Geobacillus stearothermophilus ATCC 12980: one gene and its partner. The protein of the gene in region 1 binds, or shares a complex with, the protein of each later gene. Links are inferred from orthologs where the notes say so. Each region holds a gene or a part of one and is shown on either strand. Other genes may lie near its edges.

The links.
Region 2: the proteins of qoxA (region 1) and ctaD are in contact, whole or in part, in a solved structure (PDB 7CUB), measured with the Escherichia coli proteins. The link is inferred for Geobacillus stearothermophilus ATCC 12980 from one-to-one orthologs.

What each region holds. Positions count from the first base shown.
Region 1 is NZ_CP128494.1:2,784,581-2,795,516, reverse strand. Bases 1,312-4,190 are described here. They hold qoxA (cytochrome aa3 quinol oxidase subunit II), read left to right. Parts: upstream 1,312-2,237; coding sequence 2,238-3,143; downstream 3,144-4,190. Other genes in these bases: QSJ10_RS15160 (TrmH family RNA methyltransferase), read left to right, coding at 1,312-1,712. Also shown: QSJ10_RS15165 (DUF8451 domain-containing protein), read left to right, coding at 1-557; more of QSJ10_RS15160, read left to right, coding at 1,002-1,311; qoxC (cytochrome aa3 quinol oxidase subunit III), read left to right, coding at 5,110-5,724; qoxD (cytochrome aa3 quinol oxidase subunit IV), read left to right, coding at 5,726-6,025; QSJ10_RS15135 (amino acid ABC transporter ATP-binding protein), read right to left, coding at 6,212-6,934; QSJ10_RS15130 (amino acid ABC transporter permease), read right to left, coding at 6,931-7,587; QSJ10_RS15125 (basic amino acid ABC transporter substrate-binding protein), read right to left, coding at 7,657-8,478; sodium/proline symporter PutP, read left to right, coding at 8,885-10,342; QSJ10_RS15115 (carbon-nitrogen hydrolase family protein), read right to left, coding at 10,660-10,936. UniProt on the Escherichia coli protein: Cytochrome bo(3) ubiquinol terminal oxidase is the component of the aerobic respiratory chain of E.coli that predominates when cells are grown at high aeration.
Region 2 is NZ_CP128494.1:892,248-903,191, forward strand. The notes cover bases 5,572-8,458. They hold ctaD (cytochrome c oxidase subunit I), read left to right. Parts: upstream 5,572-6,022; coding sequence 6,023-7,894; downstream 7,895-8,458. Other genes in these bases: coxB (cytochrome c oxidase subunit II), read left to right, coding at 5,572-6,000; ctaE (cytochrome c oxidase subunit III), read left to right, coding at 7,894-8,458. Outside these bases: pyc (pyruvate carboxylase), read left to right, coding at 1-2,308; QSJ10_RS04855 (COX15/CtaA family protein), read right to left, coding at 2,361-3,320; cyoE (heme o synthase), read left to right, coding at 3,917-4,846; more of coxB, read left to right, coding at 4,930-5,571; more of ctaE, read left to right, coding at 8,459-8,514; ctaF (cytochrome c oxidase subunit IVB), read left to right, coding at 8,519-8,851; cytochrome c oxidase assembly factor CtaG, read left to right, coding at 8,953-9,855; QSJ10_RS04890 (DUF420 domain-containing protein), read left to right, coding at 9,905-10,360; QSJ10_RS04895 (Asp23/Gls24 family envelope stress response protein), read left to right, coding at 10,437-10,730; QSJ10_RS04900 (YugN family protein), read right to left, coding at 10,767-10,944. UniProt on the Escherichia coli protein: Cytochrome bo(3) ubiquinol oxidase is the terminal enzyme in the aerobic respiratory chain of E.coli that predominates when cells are grown at high aeration.

The DNA of each region.
Region 1 (10,936 bases):
AAGAACAAGCATGGATAGAACACGGTGCGGATCAACATGACGTGGACTTCGGAAGTAACGAGGCCAACTACGTAAATAAGGAGCTCAACTCCGTTATTATCGAACAAAACTCCGTAAACAACTCGAAAAACTCCTTGAATAGGGAGGCGAACTCCGTAAAAAACGAGGTTGACTCCGTAAATATCCCGACATGCTCCGTTAATAAAGGTGAAAACTCCGTTAATAAAACACCAAACTCCGTAAATAATGCTATATCTGTTGATGAAAGGGAGGAAGAAGAGAGAAACGAGTCGATCGATGAGCGGCTGTGGGAGATGGCAGAACTAGCACGTCGAAAAAAGCGGTTGGCTCCGGCGGTTATGGAAGAGATGATCGTCCGCCTGTGCTGCGAGCGACCGTTGCGGCTGAAAGAGTTGGCGACGCTGTTGGAACGGACGCCGGATGGGCTGCGCACCAACTACTTAGGGAAGCTGGTCGACGAAGGGAAAATCCGATTGAAATACCCGGATCAGCCGAACCACCCGCGCCAGGCGTACATCGGCGTCAAAGAAAGATGAGGGACGGGTTGTGCAGTTGCCAACAAATGAAAAGGAAACGGAGCTGACTCAAAAGTCCCTTTTTGATGAAATGTAACCGAAGTATGTGAAAGAGACCACCTCTGAAATCCTCGGTTTTACCGGGTTTTTCGTGTTGGTCTATTTTTCTATGTCGCCCCAGATAGGAGCATTACCGCTCTTTTGGGTCAGCCCCGTTTTGCTTCGCCATTATCCGGCTCGTGCTGAAAATGCCGTTGTTGCATGACGATAAAGCCGCAGTCAAGACGACGAAGTTAATGATTCCGGCAGCCGCATGAATGATAGTTTGTAAATGAACAATGTTTCCAAAATATTATTTATAGAATAGTTTGAATAGTTCAGGGAATGATCGAGATTGCCCAGCGGCATCCTATTTTGTACAATAGGAAAGCACAGGAGAAGAGGAACGGAGCGAAGGTGATCGACATGGAAGAACGGGACATGAAGACGTTTCTTGCCCAGCTGCAGCAAGAAGGGCTGCTGACCGAGCAGACGCGTCCGGTTTGGGAAATGATTTTGCCGAAACGATTAAAACGAATGTATGACGTTCTTAACGAGCGCACCCGTTATATTACGGTTTTGATTGAAGCGGTCGACGACCCGCACAATCAGGCAGCGGTGCTGCGGACAGCCGAGGCGTTCGGCGTTCAAGACATCCATATCGTCACGGGAAAAGCGCCATTTTCGCCAAACCGGCTCGTGACGCGCCATGCTGACCAATGGCTGACGCTTCACCGGCAGCCTGATATCGAAACCGCCATCAACGACTTAAAACAGCAAGGGTATCAAGTGTATGCCAGCTATCTTGGCGAGGGGACGATTCCTCTTTCCGACATCGATGTATCCAAACCGACGGCGCTTTTATTTGGCAACGAACATAGCGGCGTATCCGATGAGGCGCTGAAACTCGCAGACGGGACGTTCGTCATCCCGATGTACGGCTTCGTCCAAAGCTTTAACATTTCCGTTGCCGCGGCGCTGGCGCTGTACGATGTGACTGAGCGCGCGCGCCGCCAAGCCGGAACGCGCTATTATTTATCGTCGAATGAGAAAAAAGCGCTCTACCAACAATGGATGTGGCAAACGTTGAATCCGCGCATCCGCAAACAGCTTGAGCTGCAAGGGTATACCATTTAACTTCCCTCCGAAAGAAGTCTTCTACTTCTAAACGTGAAGGTGCGCCAGCACCAGTGAAAGTGGGAGATGAATGTCGGTTGGCGTTAGCCAACGAATAGGATAGAATATGGCTAGAACGGACACCTTCGGAACGAAGGGAAGCGTAAAGGGTTCTTGTGTGTGGCTTACCGTTCAGCGAACATACACAAGTCGCTTGAAGCCCCCGCCTCTAAGCGAAGCGTAGGTGGTGGGTAGTTCACATACAAGAAACGGCCGGATTTTTTGGAACGTAGGAATCCGGCCGTTTTTTTGATGGCTTTTTCTTCCTTCAATCCCTTTTCCCATCAATATTTCCCTGAACGAGGAAAACAAGTGACGATTTCTTGAACAATGATTGAACAGTTGGTGACAAATGTTTTGCTGATTTATGAACTTTTGCGTGTGTTGGTTTCAAATATTTTCAACTTTGATATGGTAGAAAACAAATAAATTATTGGATGGAAGACGCCCTGGATATCGGGGACGGATAAAGGGGGATACAGAGCGATGAAACAGGCGATATGGCGCGTCATGTTAGCCTTGCCGTTTTTGCTTTTGCTTGGTGGTTGCGTCGAGCGCACAGCGGTGTTAAATCCGCAAGGGCCGGTGGCGCGCATGCAGTATGATTTGATCATGTGGTCTGTCGGCTTTATGTTGTTCATTATTGTTGTTGTATTTACGTTGTTTGCCGTTTTTCTCATTCGTTATCGCGAGAAGCCGGAAAATGCCGGCTATGAGCCGCCGGATGAGGAAGGAAACACGTTGCTTGAAGTCGTCTGGACGGCCATTCCGATTTTGATTGTCGCTGCGCTCGCTGTTCCAACAGTGAAGGCGACGTTTGCATTGGAAAAGCCGCCGACCGAGAACGTGAAACCGATCACGATTCATGTGACGGCGGCGAACTGGAAATGGATTTTCAGCTATCCGGAAGAAAACATTGAAACGGTCAACTACGTCCATATTCCGGCCGGTGTGCCGGTCAAATTCAAGCTCACGTCCGTCGGACCGATGAATTCGTTTTGGGTGCCGGAGCTAGGCGGACAAAAATATGCGATGGACGGCATGGAGACAGAGCTGATTTTACAAGCTGATAAACCAGGATCGTATATGGGGCGGAGCGCCAACTTTTCCGGGGAAAAGTTCGCCCATATGGAATTTGAGGTTGTCGCCCAAACGGGAACGGACTTCCGCAAATGGATAAATGAAGTGAAACAAACCGCCCCGAAGCTCGATGAGGAAAAATACACACAAATTTTAAAACCGGGGCTTGTTGGGCGAATGACGTTTTCGAACACCCACTTGCAATGGATTGACCATGCGAAACAGAACAGCCATCATGGAGATGGAAAGCCAATGAAAAATGACGATCAACATGATGAAACGATGACAAACGGTCACCATCATGGGGAGTAGGAAAGGAGGAGCGAAAGATGAAATGGAGCGAGTTTTTCGTAACCGGAGAGCCGCTCATTTACGCGGCTGATGTCGCGATCGTTTTAACGATAATCGGCATTGTGTTCGTCTTGACGTATTTTAAAAAATGGAAATGGCTGTGGAACGAATGGCTCACTACCGTCGACCATAAAAAAATCGGCGTCATGTACATTATTTGCGCAGTTTTGATGCTCTTCCGCGGCGGCGTTGATGCGCTTTTGATGCGGGCGCAGCTGACCGCGCCGAACATGAAGTTTCTTGACGCGCAACATTATAATGAAATATTTACGACGCACGGGACGATTATGATCTTGTTTATGGCGATGCCGTTCATCATCGGTTTGATGAACATTGTCGTTCCGCTGCAAATTGGGGCGCGCGACGTCGCGTTTCCATATTTGAATGCGTTAAGCTTTTGGCTCTTTTTCTTCGGTGCGTTGCTGTTTAACATTTCATTCGTCATCGGCGGATCGCCGGACGCCGGTTGGACGGCGTACTTCCCGCTTGCCGGCAACGAATTCAGCCATGGCGTCGGCAACAACTATTACGCTGTCGCTTTACAAATTTCCGGGATCGGAACATTGATGACCGGGATCAACTTCCTTGTCACGATTTTAAAAATGCGTGCGCCGGGCATGACGTTGATGCGCATGCCGATGTTTACGTGGACGATTCTCATCACATGCGTGCTCATTATTTTCGCCTTCCCGGTGTTGACGGTCGCCTTGGCATTAATGACGTTCGACCGCGTATTTGGCACGCAATTTTTCACGATGGCCAACGGCGGCATGTCGATGCTCTGGGCGAACTTGTTCTGGATTTGGGGCCATCCGGAAGTGTATATCGTCATTTTGCCGTCGTTCGGCATTTTCTCGGAAGTGGTCAGCACGTTTGCGCAGAAACGGCTGTTCGGTTATAAGGCGATGGTCGGTTCGATCGTCGGCATTGCGTTTTTAAGCTTTATCGTTTGGGTGCACCACTTCTTTACGATGGGCGCAGGGCCGGCCGTGAACTCTGCCTTCTCGATCACGACGATGGCGATCGCGATCCCGACCGGGGTGAAAATTTTCAACTGGCTGTTTACGATCCGAAAAGGGAAAATTCGTTTTACAACCGCGATGCTTTGGTCGCTGGCGTTTATTCCGAACTTTGTCATCGGCGGCGTGACAGGCGTGATGCTGGCAATGGCCGCGGCCGATTATCAATACCATAACAGCTATTTTCTGATTGCCCATTTCCATTACGTGTTGATCGCGGGTACGGTGTTCGCCTGCTTTGCCGGTTTGCATTATTGTATCCGAAAATGTTCGGCCATATCTTGAATGAACGGCTTGGCAAGTGGACGTTTTGGCTGTTTATGATCGGCTTTAACATCTGCTTCTTCCCGATGTATTTCCTAGGATTGATGGGGATGACGCGCCGCATGTACACGTACTCGGCTGGTCTCGGCTGGACGCCGCTCAACGTCGTCGCGACGGTCGGGGCGGTGTTGATGGGCATCGGGTTTATCGTGCTTTGTTACAACATTTATTACAGCGCCCGCTACGGCGAGCGCGACATGACCGGCGACCCGTGGAACGGACGGACGCTTGAGTGGGCGACCGCGTCGCCGCCGGTGCATTACAATTTCCCGGTGACGCCGGTTGTCGAAGATGTGGACGCGTATTGGGTGATGAAGAAAAAGTATGGCGGCTTCCACGTGAAAGAAGAAGACTTGAAGCCGATCCATATGCCAAGCAACTCAGGACGCCCGTTTTGGATGTCGGTGGCGTTTTTCGTCGCCGGGTTCGGCCTTGTGTTCAAGTGGTTTGCGTTGGCTATCGTTGGTGCGTTGTTCATTGTGCTTGGATTGATTCTCCGCTCATTTGAAGACGATGATGGCTACCATATTCCGGTTGACGAAATCAAACGGACGGAACGAGCGGTGCGGAAGGGGGCGTGACGAATGGGAGAAGCTGCACATCGCTATGAGGAAACGGTGCCGCTGGAGTATCGGACGCAAGAAAGTCGGTTGAACATATTGGGTTTCTGGATTTTCCTCGGGGCGGAAGTCGCGCTGTTTGCGACGCTGTTTGCGACATATCTCGTCTTGTTCCAACGGACCGGCTCGGGGCCGACGGCAGCGGAGCTGTTTGAGGTAAAAGACGTTTTGATCGAAACGTTGTTGCTGTTGACGAGCAGTTTCACATGTGGGTTGGCCATTTTTGAAATGCGCCGCGGCCGCATGAGCGGGCTGATCGCTTGGCTGCTCGTGACGCTTCTGCTTGGGTTGGGGTTTATTACGGTTGAAATTCGCGAGTTCATCCATTACGTCCATGAAGGAGCGACGATGCAGACGAGCGCATTTTTATCAAGCTTTTTCGTGCTCGTCGGCACGCACGGCGCCCACGTCAGTGTAGGGATTGGCTGGATGATTTTGATCATCATCCAGCTTCTCCAGCGCGGCTTTACGCCGAAAACAGCGCGCAAAGTGTTTATTGTCAGCTTGTACTGGCACTTTTTGGACGTCGTTTGGATTTTCATCTTCACGCTCGTCTATTTGTTAGGGATGGTGATCTAACATGGGCGCAAACAGCCATCGCGAATCATTTCCGTGGAAACATATTATTGGGTTTTTGTTGTCGCTCGTCTTGACGTTTGCGGCTCTTTGGGTGGCGCTCTCGTCTGGGCTGCCGCTTAAAGCCGTGATCGTCATCATCGTCTTGTTCGCGATCATCCAAGCGAGCTTGCAGCTGTTTCTATTCATGCACGTCAACGAAAGCGACAGCGGCAAAGTGCAAACGTTCAACATGGTATACAGCTTCTTTATTGCTGTTGTCGTTGTCGCCGGTTCGATTTGGGTGATGCAGTTTGTGTTGTAAAGCGAGGCTGGCCGGGGTTCGGCCGGCTTTTTATGTTCAGAAGGGCTTTTGTGGTGTCATAGATGCCTGAAATGGGGGAGCCGTTGACGGAACATTGAAGAGATGGAGAGGCAACGTGGTTGCATTATAGGGGGCATGATATGTGCCTAAAAAAGTCGTCTTGCCTCAAACAGGCAAGACGACGTTTTACAGCACTTTTGATAAAAACGCTTTCGTCCGCTCATGCTGCGGGTGGTCGAACAAGTCTTCCGGCTTCCCTTCCTCGACAATGTAGCCGCCGTCCATAAACAGGACGCGGTCGCCGACTTCACGGGCAAAGCCCATCTCGTGGGTGACGACGACCATCGTCATCCCTTCATTGGCCAGCTGCTTCATGACCGAGAGCACTTCCCCGACCATTTCCGGGTCAAGCGCTGACGTCGGCTCGTCAAACAGCATGATTTTCGGTTCCATGGCCAATGCCCGGGCGATGGCGACGCGCTGCGCCTGTCCACCGGAGAGGGAGTCCGGGTAGACGTGCGCTTTGTCTTGCAGCCCGACTTTGGCGAGCAGCTCCATCGCCTTCGCTTCCGCTTTTTCACGCGGCCATTTCCGCACTTTCATCGGTGCCAGCGTGATATTGTTCAGCACCGTCATATGCGGAAACAAGTTAAAGCGCTGGAACACCATTCCGACTTCTTCCCGCACTTTATTTAAGTTCGTGTCTTTCGCCTTTAAATTAATGCCGTCAATAATAATTTCACCTTCATCGAAATCCTCAAGCAAGTTTAAACAGCGTAAAAACGTCGATTTTCCCGACCCCGATGGGCCGATGACGACCACGACTTCTCCTTCGCGAATATGGACATCGATTCCTTTTAAAACTTGGAGCGAACCGAACGATTTTTTCAGCTGGCGTACGTCAATCATTGGGTCGAATACTTCCTTTCAAGATAGTGTGACAGTTTGCTTAACGAAAGCGTTAAGAGCAAATAGATGAACGCCACTGTTAAATACGGCTCCCAAACACGGTAATACTCACCCGCGGCCGATTTCCCCCAATACATGATTTCCGGGGCGGCGATGACCATCCCAAGCGACGAATCTTTAATTAAGACGATAAACTCGTTCGCAAACGGCGGAATCATTCGCTTTAACGCCTGCGGCAAAATAATGTAGCGCATCGCCTGCGCATGCGTCATCCCAAGCGAGCGGGCCGCTTCCATTTGCCCTTTGTCGATCGACTGGATGCCGGCGCGGAAAATCTCGGCCACATACGCGGCCGAGTTGAGCGACAGCGAGACGGCCAGGGAAGCGACGGCATTTGGCTGGGCGAAAAAGAGCGGCATGGCGCCGAAATGGACGAGCAAAATTTGCACGACAAGCGGCGTACCGCGGAAAAAGTTAATGTACCACGAAAACGGCAAACGAATAATCGGGTTGGACGACATTTTGCCAAGGCCGATGAACAGGCCGAGAATGAGGCCGAACACGATGCCGGCTAATGATACGCCGATCGTTACGAGCAGCCCTTGCCAAAAGTAAGGGGCGTATTCAACAATAATATCAAAACGAAAATCCATCGATCTCACCTTTCTCTAAGAAAAATGCGTAACTTGCTAGCAGTTACGCATTTTTCTATGTTCGTGCGCTTATTGTTGTTGTTTTAAGCCTTCCATATTCGGTTCTTTGCCAAACCATTTTTTGTAAATATCTGCATATTTGCCGCTGTCGATCACTTTTTGCAATGCTTCGTCCACTTTGGCTTTCAATTCGCTTTCTTTCGGGAAGATCATGCCGTAGTATTCCGAAGCGAAGTTTTGTGGATCTTCAATGACTTGCAATTTTTTGTCCGGATTGTTTTTCATGTATTCGTTTGCCACCGCGTTGTCCGTGATGACAGCATCAACACCGCCGTTTAGCAGTTCCATAATGGCAACAACACTCGTTTCGAATTTTTTAATATGATCGCCTTTGCCAAATAGCTTCTCCGCAGCTTCTTGACCGGTTGTCGCGTTTTGAACGCCGATCGTTTTCCCTTTTAAGTCAAGGGCGTTTTTCACCGGGCTGCCTTGTTTGACTAAGATGACTTGTGTTGCTTCAAAGTACGGAGCTGAGAAATCATAAGATTGTTTCCGTTCGTCCGTAATCGTAATGCCGGAAATGCCCATGTCGATTTCTTTGCTTTGCAGCGAAGCGAACAGCGGATCCCAGCCGATGTTTTTTAATTCATAATCCAAGCCGGCTTCTTTCATCACCGCATCCAAAAGGTCGGCGTCAAACCCAACAATTTTTCCTTTTTGCATATATTCAAATGGCGCAAACGACGCGTCCGTCCCGACGGTGATTTTTTGCTTCCCTTCTTTTTCAGCGCCTGACGGAGAGCTTGTTTCTGTCGACTTGCCACAAGCGGCGAGCGCCATAAACAACGCAGCAACGACCGCTACGATCAAACCTTTCTTCATTTTTAACATCCTATAAAATCCCCCTTTGGAATCATTGTCGATGAACGATTATCATACTATCAATATTTTTGTTATTATGCAATAGGTTTTATAAAAATAATTGTTTGAACATTTTGGCACGCCGTATAAATGGGGAAAAGGCGCATTTTTCAATGTTTTTCGCCACATTAACTGAAGGGCATATGGCTAATATCATTTCGTGTGCATTTTTATAAAATAATTTTTTATGTATAAAAAGACATAAACGATTGATTTTGAATTTACAGAATATTATACCAGAAAGAGGGTAGAGTTGGCAAAGGTTTTGTCAATTTGTTTATTATAGAGGTATGGAAAAATAAATACTATTGTGTAAATACTATCAATTTCGTTATGATGAAAGTGGTGACAAGACAGTAGAGGAAGGAGAGCCCATATGGTTTTATTTTCCGTCATTGTGTATTTAGTCGGCATGCTTTGGATTGGCTATTGGGCGTATAAACGGACGTCCAATTTGTCTGATTATATGCTTGGCGGCCGGACGCTCGGACCGGCGGTGACGGCGCTCAGCGCCGGGGCTTCCGACATGAGCGGCTGGCTGCTCATGGGGCTGCCGGGGGCGATGTATGTCGATGGGGTGAGTGCCGCCTGGATCGTCATCGGCTTGACGCTTGGCGCTTATGCAAACTGGTTGTTTGTCGCGCCGCGCTTGCGCGTCTATACGGAAGTAGCGAACGACTCGATTACGATTCCGGAGTTTTTGGAAAACCGATTCGGGGATGCCACGAAATTGTTGCGAATGGTATCTGGGATTGTCATTATGGTCTTTTTTACGTTTTATGTCTCGTCCGGCCTCGTTTCGGGGGGCGTTCTGTTTGAAAACTCATTTGGTGTTAGCTACCATACGGGATTGTGGATCGTCGGCGGTGTTGTTGTCGCCTACACGCTGTTTGGCGGCTTTTTGGCCGTCAGCTGGACGGACTTTGTCCAAGGGACGATTATGTTCATCGCGTTGATTTTAGTGCCAGTCGTGACGCTGTTCCATACAGGCGGGCCAGTAGATACGATGGAGACGATCCGCGACATCGATCCCAACTTGTTGAACTTATGGAAAGGAACGAGTGTTCTTGGCATCATTTCGTTATTCGCCTGGGGGCTCGGGTATTTCGGCCAGCCGCACATTATCGTCCGCTTTATGGCCATTAAGTCGGTGAAAGAAATGAAAAGCGCCCGCCGCATCGGCATGGGCTGGATGATTTTCTCCGTTGTCGGAGCGATGTTGACGGGTCTTTTTGGAATCGCTTATTTTTCGCAGCGCGGCATGAAGCTTGATGATCCGGAAACGGTGTTTATTCAACTCGGACACATTTTGTTCCATCCGATTATTACCGGGTTTTTGCTGGCGGCGATTTTAGCGGCGATTATGAGCACGATCTCGTCACAGTTGCTCGTCACGTCGAGCTCGCTGACCGAAGACTTGTATAAAGTCGTGTTCCGCCGCGCGGCTTCGGATAAGGAGCTTGTCTTCGTCGGGCGTTTGTCGGTGCTCCTTGTCGCCATTGTCGCAACGGCGCTGGCGTACACGAAAAACGACACCATTTTAAACTTGGTCGGCTATGCGTGGGCTGGATTTGGCGCATCGTTTGGCCCCGTCATTTTGCTTAGCTTATGCTGGCGGCGGATGACGAAATGGGGGGCGCTCGCCGGCATGGTCGCTGGGGCGGCAACGGTCATTTTGTGGACGCAGTCGGAGTATTTGAAAGGGCTGTTGTATGAGATGATTCCCGGCTTCGCCGCGAGCCTCGCCGCTATTGTCGTCGTGAGCCTGTTGACGAAAGCGCCGGAAGGGAAAGTGGCGGAACAGTTTGATCAGTTTAAGAAATCGTTGTCATAAGCGAAATGAACAGGGTGTTCCTCGGTGGGGACACCCTGTTGTCATGATCGGCATTTTGTCCTTCATCATATAGGCGTTGTTGCGGCCTCGCAATTCGTCCGACCGCCTTACCGTGTCGCCGCGTCGCTATGCTGTTTCGGCTGGGCGATGGCAGTGTTGAGGCGGTGTCGCCATGATCAGCTTTAAGACGAGGCAAAGGGGTGCCGCACCCTGCTTTGGTTCGGATGCCAACACATGTCGCGGCGCCGCACCCTTTTAGTCCGGCCGCAGCCCCCCTTGGCACCTCCGCCCGGAGGCGGGGCGAAGGGCCGCCGCTGTTACGCCATCGTGTTCCAGTCTGGATACAGATCAGTGCGCCGGTCGCGCCATGTCGCGACCGATCCTTTTTCCCGCACTTTGCGAAGGAGCGACAAGTCAAGGTCAGCCGTAATGACCATGTCGCTGTTGATCTCGCCCGCCGCAAGGACGCCGCCTTGCGGGAACGGAATGTCGTTTGGCGTGATGACGGCCGCCTGGCCGAAATTGGCGCGCATAAAGTCGACCGTTGGAAGCGAGCCGACCGTGCCGGTTGTGACGACATACACTTCGTTTTCG
Region 2 (10,944 bases), 1.9 Mb from region 1 along the record:
CGCCGGCAATGCCTTCCAAGGAGCGGTTATTACGCCGTATTACGATTCGCTGCTCGTGAAAGTGTCGACATGGGCGTTGACGTTTGAGCAGGCGGCCAGAAAAATGCTGCGCAACTTGCGCGAATTCCGCATTCGCGGCATTAAAACGAACATCCCGTTTTTGGAAAATGTCGTGCAGCATCCGAAGTTTTTGTCAGGGGAATATGATACATCGTTCATTGACACAACGCCGGAATTGTTTGTGTTTCCGCGTCGGAAAGACCGCGGGACGAAAATGCTCACCTACATCGGCACGGTGACGGTCAACGGCTTCCCTGGAATCGGCAAAAAGAAAAAGCCGGTGTTTGACAAGCCGCGCGTGCCGAAATTGAGCGAAACCGAACCGATCCCGGCCGGAACGAAGCAAATGTTGGACGAACGCGGCGCCGAGGGGCTCATTCGCTGGATTCAAGAACAGCCGCGCGTCCTGCTCACTGATACGACGTTCCGCGACGCCCATCAGTCGCTGTTGGCGACGCGCGTGCGCACGATCGACATGCTGCGCATCGCCGAACCGACGGCGCGCTTGCTGCCGAATTTGTTCTCGCTTGAGATGTGGGGCGGAGCGACGTTTGATGTGGCGTACCGCTTTTTGAAAGAAGATCCGTGGGATCGGCTGCTCAAGCTGCGCGAGCGCATCCCGAACGTGCTGTTCCAAATGCTGCTTCGTTCGGCCAACGCCGTGGGGTATAAAAACTATCCCGACAACGTCATCCGCGAGTTCGTCGACAAATCAGCGCAAGCCGGCATCGATGTCTTCCGCATTTTTGACAGCTTAAACTGGGTGAAAGGAATGACGGTGGCGATCGATGCCGTCCGGCAAAGTGGTAAAATCGCCGAGGCCGCCATTTGCTACACCGGCGACATTTTGGACCCGAGCCGGCCGAAGTACAACTTGGACTATTACAAGTCGCTCGCCAAAGAGCTCGAGCAAGCCGGAGCGCACATTTTGGGCATTAAAGATATGGCAGGGCTTTTGAAGCCGCAGGCGGCGTACGTACTCATTTCCGCGCTTAAGGAAACGGTCGATATTCCGATCCATTTGCATACGCACGATACGAGCGGCAACGGCATTTACACGTACGCCAAAGCGATTGAAGCGGGTGTGGACATTGTTGATGTCGCCGTCAGCTCGATGGCCGGCTTGACGTCGCAGCCGAGCGCTAATACGCTCTACTATGCGTTGGAAGGAACGGAGCGGGCGCCGGAAGTTGACATTTATGGCTTGGAGCAGTTGGCCCGCTATTGGGAAGATGTGCGCAAGTTTTATCAGGAGTTTGAAAGCGGCATGAACGCCCCGCATACGGAAGTATACATGCACGAGATGCCGGGCGGCCAATACAGCAATTTGCAGCAGCAAGCGAAAGCGGTCGGCCTCGGCGACCGCTGGGATGAAGTGAAAGAAATGTACCGCCGTGTGAACGACTTGTTCGGCGATATCGTCAAAGTGACGCCATCATCGAAAGTCGTCGGCGACATGGCGCTGTATATGGTGCAAAACAACTTGACCGAACAAGACATTTTTGAGCGCGGCGAAACGCTCAACTTCCCGGATTCGGTCGTCGAGTTTTTCGAAGGCTATTTAGGACAGCCGCACGGCGGATTTCCGAAAGAGCTGCAGCGCATCATTTTGAAAGGGCGCGAACCGATCACCGTCCGCCCGGGTGAGCTGCTTGAGCCGGTTGACTTCGAGCAAATCAAGCGGGAGCTGCATGACAAGCTCGGCCGCGAAGTGACCGACTTTGACGCCATTGCCTATGCGCTTTATCCGAAAGTGTTTTTAGAATATGCCGACACGGTCGAAAAATACGGCGATATTTCCGTGCTCGATACACCGACGTTCCTGTACGGCATGCGCCTCGGCGAGGAAATTGAAGTGGAGATTGAACGCGGCAAAACGCTCATCGTCAAGCTCGTGTCGATCGGCCAACCGCAGGCCGATGGCACGCGCGTCGTCTACTTCGAGCTGAACGGCCAGCCGCGCGAAGTCATCATCCGCGATGAGAGCATCAAAGCGGCCGTTGCTGAGCGCATCAAGGCCGACCGGACGAATCCGAACCATATTGCGGCGACGATGCCGGGTACGGTTGTGAAAGTGCTTGTCGAAAAAGGGGAGAAAGTGGATAAAGGCGACCATTTGATGGTCACGGAAGCGATGAAAATGGAAACGACGGTGCAGGCGCCGTTTGCTGGCATTGTCAAAGACATTTACGTCAAAAGCGGCGATGCCATTCAGGCGGGCGACTTGCTGATTGAGCTATCCAAATAATGAAAAAGGGATGTCCGCGTTTTTGTGGGCATCCCTTTTTCTCTGCAGCGGATTACCGCCATTTCAGCACGGTTGGCGCTGTTTCCTCGGGCGGGTGAGCCATCGTTTTTCCCGGCGCACGGCGGGTGCGCAGCGCCAAGAGCAGCAAGTAGCTGAGCACGCCGAACAGGCAGGAGATAAAAAACGCGTGCGCCAGAGCCACGTATAAGTTCAACTGAGTGAACACAACGAGCGCCCCAGTTGTCATCTGGGCGAGGACGAGAAAAAGAGCAATGATCCATCCATAGTAGATAACCGGTTGGCTTCGGTAATGACGGATGGCGTGCAGCGCCGCGATGGCGATCCAGATGACGATCAGCCCCGCCGCCAGCCGATGGCCCATTTGCACCCATTCGTGAAACTGCACCGGGAAAGGACGCGTTTTCGCGCACAGCGGCCAGCTTGGACAGGCGAGGCTGGCGTTCGTATGGCGGACGAGCGCCCCGGTATAGACGACAATGTACGAGTAAATAATGATCCCGTAAATATGAACGCGCATCGGCCTGTCAAGCGTAAGCGAGACGGCGGAAAACGTTTTGTCCGCTTCAAAAATGAGCAGCGTCAACAGCAGCACAGCGGCAAATGAGATGAGCGAAATGCCGAAATGCAGGGCCAACACAAAATCGGACTGCCCCCAGACGACCGCGGCGGCGCCGATTAATCCTTGCAGGACGAGAAAAACGAATGAGACGACTGCCAAAAACTTTGTCTCCCGCATATGGCCGATGACCCGCCATGCCCAAACGGAAAGAATGAGCACCATGATGCCGGCAAGCCCGGAGACAAGGCGATGGCTCAGCTCAATGACCAGTTCAGGCGTAATGTCATCCGGCACCCACTGGCCGTTGCACAGCGGCCATGATCGGCCGCACCCCATGCCGGAGCCGGTTTTCGTCACGAGCGCTCCGCCGATCAGCACAAACAGCATGACCACGGTTGTCGCGGCCGCAAACCATTTTAATGAACGTTGCAAAATCTTCACCTTCTTGTATTGAGGAATTATGATTTTGTCCATATTTAGTAAAAAGTGGTGCAGTTGATAACGGCCAACGATGTTCCAAACCAAATCTATTTTACACGATGACCACCGGAAACACAAAATGACGTGGTAAGATGTTTCATGGACTCTCTCCCTCCTGTTTTATGGATGTTGGTCATCACCATCATAGCAGGGAGAGAGTCCTTTTTGCATGACATTTGCTTTTTTCTACCGCGCTTCGCTTGGTGGCCCCGACGAGCGTCGCGAACAAAAGTTCGCAACCCTCGTCGGGGATCATTTCGGAATGTCACCCACAAATATTTTACTCACACTTTGCATATTGAATAAGTCGATTAAGTTTACTAGAAATATTAATGGGATAGGCAAACGGGCCGGTTTCGCCTAACGGATTCAAAAATTTGACACAAATTATTCAAAAAAAGTTCACATGATGAGAAAAAAATGTGATTTAATATATAGAGAAATAAACCTGCCTAGTTCTTTTGTTTTTTTGTTTTCGTATTTCGGGCATTGGAGCCAAGATCACGGCGTCTGCCCGCCGGGCGGCGCAATGAGGAGGAACAGGAGACATGGCCGAATTGAAAGCGGTGCACCAGGATGCGGCCGATGCCGGTCATCGCTCGCATGTGAGCGTCAAGACAGTTTGGAGAGAGTTATCGTCTGTTGTGAAAATCGGAATCGTCAATTCGAATTTGATTACGACGTTCGCCGGGATGTGGCTGGCGTTTTATTTTACTGGGGAACACTTTTTGGAGAACCTGCATCTTGTTTTTTTCACGCTGTTTGGGGCAGCGCTTGTCATCGCAGGTTCATGCGCCATTAACAACTACATTGACCGCGACATCGATCAATATATGGAGCGGACGAAAGTGCGGCCGACGGTAACTGGAACGATGGAGCCGCGGCGCGTACTTTGGCTCGGAGTTGCCCTGGTCGCCGTCGGCACGATGAGCTTGCTCATAACAACGGTTACGGCAGCGGTGGTCGGGCTCATTGGCATGGTGACGTACGTCTTTTTCTATACGCTTTGGACGAAGCGCCATTATACGCTCAACACTGTCGTCGGCAGCATTTCCGGCGCCGTGCCGCCGGTGATCGGCTGGACCGCGGTTGACCCAAGTTTCCATGTCGTCCCGCTTGTTCTCTTTTTGATCATGTTTTTATGGCAGCCGCCGCATTTTTTGGCGTTGGCGATGAAGAGGTGCGAGGAGTACCGGGCTGCCGGCATTCCGATGCTGCCGGTCGTTCACGGCTTCGCCATGACAAAACGGCAAATCATCGTCTGGGTGGCCTGTTTGCTGCCGCTGCCGTTTTATTTGTTCTCGCTCGGCGCGCCGTTTTTAACGGTCGCGACGCTGCTGAACATCGGCTGGCTGTTTTTGGGGCTGTGGGGCTTGAAAATGAAAGATGACTTAAAGTGGGCGAAATGGATGTTCGTCTATTCGCTCAACTATTTGACAATTCTATTCGTGGCGATGGTGATCGCCACCTTATGGTAAACGTTTGAAATTCTTTCATCTCTTTCATCATGAAAGAATTTGTATATATTTCTACATCAAAGAAAGAGGGGTTTGATTAGGCTATGAACAAAGGGCTGCGTAACTGGCGCTTACTTTCTTTGTTTGGAATGATGGCGCTGTTGCTCGCCGGCTGCGGCAAGCCGTTTTTGTCGACGCTCCAGCCTGCCGGCGAAGTAGCGGACATGCAGTACTCGCTCATGTTGCTGAGCACGTCGATCATGGTGCTCGTCATTGTCGTTGTAGCGATTATTTTCGTCTATGTTGTCATCCGCTTCCGGCGGCGCAAGGGGGAAGAAAACAAAATTCCGAAGCAAGTGGAAGGAAGCCATAAACTAGAAATTATTTGGACTGTCATTCCAATCATCCTCTTGCTGATTTTGGCGGTGCCGACGGTATCGGCGACGTTTAAGCTGGCGGATGTCAAGCCGATGAATGACAAGAACCGTGATAAAGACACGGTTGTGGTCAACGTGCGCGCCAACTTGTATTGGTGGGAGTTTGAGTACCCGGATTACGGCATTATTACGAGCCAAGATTTAGTCGTGCCGACGAATGAAAAAGTGTATTTCAACTTGGTCGCGTCGGATGTCAAACACTCGTTCTGGATTCCGGCGGTCGGTGGAAAAATGGATACAAATACGGACAACAAAAACCAGTTCTGGCTTGTCTTTGACCAAGAAGCGACAGATAAAGCCGGCGGCGTCTTTTACGGCAAATGTGCGGAGCTTTGCGGGCCGTCGCATGCCTTGATGGATTTCAAAGTGCGTCCGTTGCCGCGCACGGAGTTTGATGCTTGGGTCGAAAAAATGCAAAATGCAAAAAAACCGGTTGTGACGGATCCGGTTGCCAAACAAGGCGAGGCGATTTTCAACAAAAGCTGTATCGGCTGCCATGCCGTGTCGCCGGTAGACAAGCGTCCGGAACAGGCACGCACAGCGCCGAACTTGGCGAACTTTGGCGATCGCGAACGAATTGCCGGCATTTTAGAACACAATGAAGAAAACTTGAAAAGATGGCTGCGTGATCCCGAAAGCATAAAGCCTGGAAACAAAATGACAGGTACATATGGCGAACTGACAGAAGAGCAGATTGATGCGTTGACGAAATATTTAATGAGCTTAAAAGTGGAATAAGGTATAAAAGGGAGGTTTCACTGTGAGTACGATCACTCGCAAAAAGGGTGTCGGCGCCGTTTTATGGGATTACTTGACAACAGTCGATCATAAAAAAATCGCCCATCTGTATCTAATCGCCGGAGGATTTTTCTTCCTGCTTGGCGGTCTTGAGGCGCTGTTCATCCGCATTCAGCTCGCGAAGCCGAACAACGATTTCCTTGTCGGCGGCTTGTATAACCAAGTGCTGACGATGCATGGAACGACGATGATTTTCTTGGCTGCGATGCCGCTTGTTTTCGCCTTTATGAACGCAGTCGTGCCGCTGCAGATCGGCGCGCGCGACGTTGCGTTCCCGTTCTTGAACGCGCTCGGATTTTGGCTCTTTTTCTTCGGCGGCCTGTTTTTAAACTGTTCGTGGTTTTTAGGAGGCGCGCCGGACGCCGGTTGGACGTCGTACGCATCGCTAGCGCTCGATTCGAAAGCGCACCACGGTGTCGACTTTTACACGCTCGGATTGCAAATTTCCGGTATTGGAACGTTGATAGGCGGGATTAACTTCCTTGTCACGATCATCAACATGCGCGCTCCGGGCATGACGTTTATGCGCATGCCGATGTTCACATGGGCGACGTTTGTAACGTCGGCGCTTATCTTGTTTGCATTCCCGCCGCTGACGGTTGCTTTGATTTTCATGATGATGGACCGGTTGTTTGGCGGCAACTTCTTTAACCCCGCTGCCGGTGGTAATACGATTATCTGGGAGCACTTATTCTGGGTGTTTGGACATCCGGAAGTTTACATTCTTGTTTTGCCGGCATTCGGTATTTTCTCGGAAATTTTCGCGACGTTCTCGCGCAAACGCCTATTCGGTTATTCGTCAATGGTGTTTGCGACCGTGCTCATCGCGTTCTTAGGCTTCATGGTGTGGGCGCACCATATGTTCACCGTCGGGATGGGACCGATTGCGAACGCCATCTTTTCTGTCGCAACGATGACGATTGCGGTGCCGACCGGGGTGAAAATTTTTAACTGGCTGTTTACGATGTGGGGCGGAAGCATCAAATTTACGACGCCAATGCATTATGCGGTGGCGTTTATTCCGTCGTTCGTCATGGGCGGGGTGACCGGGGTCATGTTGGCGTCGGCGGCGGCGGATTATCAATACCATGACAGCTATTTTGTTGTTGCGCACTTCCATTACGTCATTGTCGGTGGGGTTGTGTTCGCTTTGCTTGCCGGCACGCATTATTGGTGGCCGAAAATGTTTGGCCGCATGCTGAATGAAACGCTCGGCAAAATGACGTTCTGGCTGTTCTTTATCGGTTTCCATTTGACATTCTTTATCCAGCACTTCCTCGGCTTGATGGGGATGCCGCGCCGCGTCTTTACGTATTTGCCGAACCAAGGATGGGAAACCGGCAACTTGATCAGCACGGTTGGGGCATTCTTTATGGCAGCCGCGACGGTTATTTTACTTATTAACATTGTGATTACGACGGTAAAAGGCGAAAAAGCGGCGGGGGATGCATGGGGCGACGGCCGCACGCTCGAATGGGCGATCGCTTCGCCGCCGCCGGTGTACAACTTCGCTCAAACGCCGCTCGTCCGCGGGCTTGATGCTTTCTGGCTCGAAAAAATGGAAGGCAAAAAAGAATTGACGCCGGCTGAACCGCTTGGTGACATTCATATGCCCAATTCGTCGTTCTTGCCGTTTGTCATTTCGTTTGGACTGTTTGTTGCAGCATTCGGCTTTACGTACCATAATGACGCCGGATGGGGCTTGCCGGTCGGCATTCTCGGCCTGCTGATCACACTCGGTTCGATGTTGCTGCGTTCGGTGATCGATGACCATGGCTTCCATATCCATAAAGAAGAAGTGCTTGAGCTTGAGAAGAAGGGGGCGAACGCCTGATGCATGCGGAAGAAAAACTGACAGCCGAGACGTTTCCGGCGGCGCCGGAACGCGCCACCCTTGAAGGGAAAAACAAGTTTCTCGGTTTTTGGCTGTTTTTAGGCGGAGAGACGGTGCTGTTCGCCTCTCTCTTTGCCACCTATTTGGCGCTCAAAGACAAAACGAACGGCGGCCCTTCGGCAGAGGAGCTGTTCCAAATGCCGATCGTATTTATGGCGACCATGCTGCTGCTAACCAGCAGCTTGACGAGCGTGTATGCCATTTATCATATGAAAAACTTTGATTTTAAAAAGATGCAGCTCTGGTTTGGCATTACCGTTTTGCTTGGCGCCGGCTTTTTGGGCTTGGAAATTTACGAGTTCAATGAATATGTGCATGAAGGCCATAAGTTTACGACGAGCGCCTTCGCGTCCGCCTTTTACACGCTCGTCGGCACGCACGGCGCCCACGTTGCGTTTGGATTGCTTTGGATTTTAACATTGATGATTCGCAATGCCAAGCGCGGGTTAAACTTATATAATGCCCCGAAGTTTTACGTCGCGAGCCTTTATTGGCACTTTATCGACGTCGTCTGGGTGTTCATTTTTACCGTCGTATATTTAATGGGAATGGTGGGGTGAACGTATGGCGAACCAAACGAACTCCGGAAATGAACGCGTCGATTTGGCATACCGTCGCCGCAAAAATGCGGAAGAGATGCGCCATCAACTGATTGCATTCGTTTTGATGATTTTGTTGACGCTCATTGCCTTCGCCGCCGTTGGTTACGAAGAGTTTTCCCATTGGTTTGTCGTTCCGTTTATTTTGTTGCTTGCCGCTGTGCAAGTGGCGTTCCAGCTTTATTATTTCATGCATATGAGCCATAAAGGCCACGAATTCCCGGCGATGTTTATTTACGGCGGTGTGGCGGTTATGCTTCTACTTGTTTGGGCGTTTACAACAGTTATTTGGTGGTAAGAAAAGGGGGAATCGGTTTTGCGCCGGTTTCCCCTTTTTCAATAGCCTTGGCGCGGCGTCGTGTAGTATAATGGGAAAGGACAAATCAGGAGGGGATTCGTATGTTTCAATCGCTGCAAATGTTTGGCCCCGTCGCCCTTTGGAGTCCGTTTTTTTTGCTTGTGTTAGCGGCGGTTGCGTTGCTGTACATTGGGATCACCGGGCCATGGCGGCAGCGCTTTGGCCTTGATGATCCGGTTCCGGGCAAACAGAAGGCGTACTTTTTGGTCGGCATCGCGCTCCTTTACGTATGCAAAGGTTCGCCGCTTGATCTGCTCGGCCATTTATCGTTTACTGCTCATATGGTGCAAATGGCGGTGCTGTATTTGATCGTGCCGCAATGTTTCATTTTAGGCATTCCGGCGCCGCTGTATGAGCGCCTCTTCCGTTTCGCCGCGGTGCGCCGCCCGTTTCAGCTGCTGACGAAGCCGGTCATCGCTCTACTGCTGTTTAACGGCTTGTTTTCGCTTTACCATGTGCCGATGATTTTTGACACCGTTAAAATGAATATGATTTTGCACGCTGTCGTCACTACGGTCATTTTTGTCGCCGCGTTTTGCATGTGGTGGCCGCTTGTCAACAAGCTGCCTGATTGGCAAACGTTGTCGGGATTGAAAAAAATGGGCTACATTTTCGCCAATGGTATGCTGTTGACGCCGGCTTGCGCGCTGATCATTTTTACGGACACGCCGCTTTATGCGACGTACACCGACCCGAAGGCATGGATGGCTTCTTTGGCGCTTTGCGTGCCGCAAGGGACTTTGGCGTCGCTTGATTTGACAGGCCCGCAAATGTTCTTGTCGATGTCGCCGTTTCATGACCAACAGCTCGGCGGGGTATTGATGAAAATTATTCAAGAAATCGTATACGGGATCATGCTGTTCGTTGTTTTCAGCGAATGGTATCGGAAAGAGCGGGAAAAAGAACCGAACATGGGTATGGAGCCGCGGCCGACGAAATTGTAAACCGGTGTTGGCTGCAAGGGGATGAGTTGAAAGGAAAGGGAGAGAACGGATGGCGATTTTACCGACGATCAGCACAAGTTGCATCGTGATCAGCGCTTTGCTTGTTGCTTACGGCTGGTATTTGATCAGCCGCAAACGGACGGAAGCGCATAAAAAGGTGATGTTGGCCGCCGCCGTCTTTGCGCTGTTGTTTTTTATCATTTACATGTCGCGGACGTTGTTTATTGGCAATACGAGCTTCGGCGGACCGGAGAATGTCAAAGTCTATTATACGGTGTTTCTTATTTTCCATATCATGTTGGCGACAGTGGGAGCCGTATTTGGCCTTGTGACGATCTGGACGGGGCTGAAAGACAGCCGCTCCCGCCATCGCCGGCTTGGGCCGGTGACGAGCATTATTTGGTTCGGCAGCGCTTCGACGGGGGTCATCGTGTATTTGCTTCTTTACGTCCTGTACCCGGGTGGGCAGACGACCTCGCTGATTAAAGCAGTGCTCGGATTTTAGAGGCAAGTGGCATCGGCCGGCCGGATCGCATAACATAACAAAAATAGCTCATACGCTGCGGGGGGGGGGGAGTGCGGTGAAGACGTTCCGGCATCGGAAGCGGAGCGCCGTAGAAGCGACGCTGTTGACGATTGTCATGATGTGTGTGCGGGAATGGGAAGACGTTGTAATGGACGATTGCGAAATATTTGTAGCTGTTTCACAAGAGGACCGCTGCCGCATCAGCGTGAAGCTATCCGTCCGGTATGGGGCGTCGGTACTCGCGGTTTGCCGGCAGCTGCAGCAGCAAATTGCTGAGGAGATCGCCGCGATGACGCCATACAGCGCCGAGTCGGTCGATGTGACGGTCAAACGGCTTGTCGCGACGTAAAAACGCATGAGAAAAGAGCTCTCATGCGTTTTTTCTTTACTCTTTCGTCTTTTCAATTTCGCGTTTGACTTGCTCCAATACTTTTTGGCATTGGCCGACAAGGGAAGATGGAAAATGCTCATCTTCGCCATATTCAACGCCATGCGGATAGTAATGTTTCCCTAAAATCGGTGTGAGCAGTTTAATGAGTGCATAGCGCGAGTCGACATCCCCT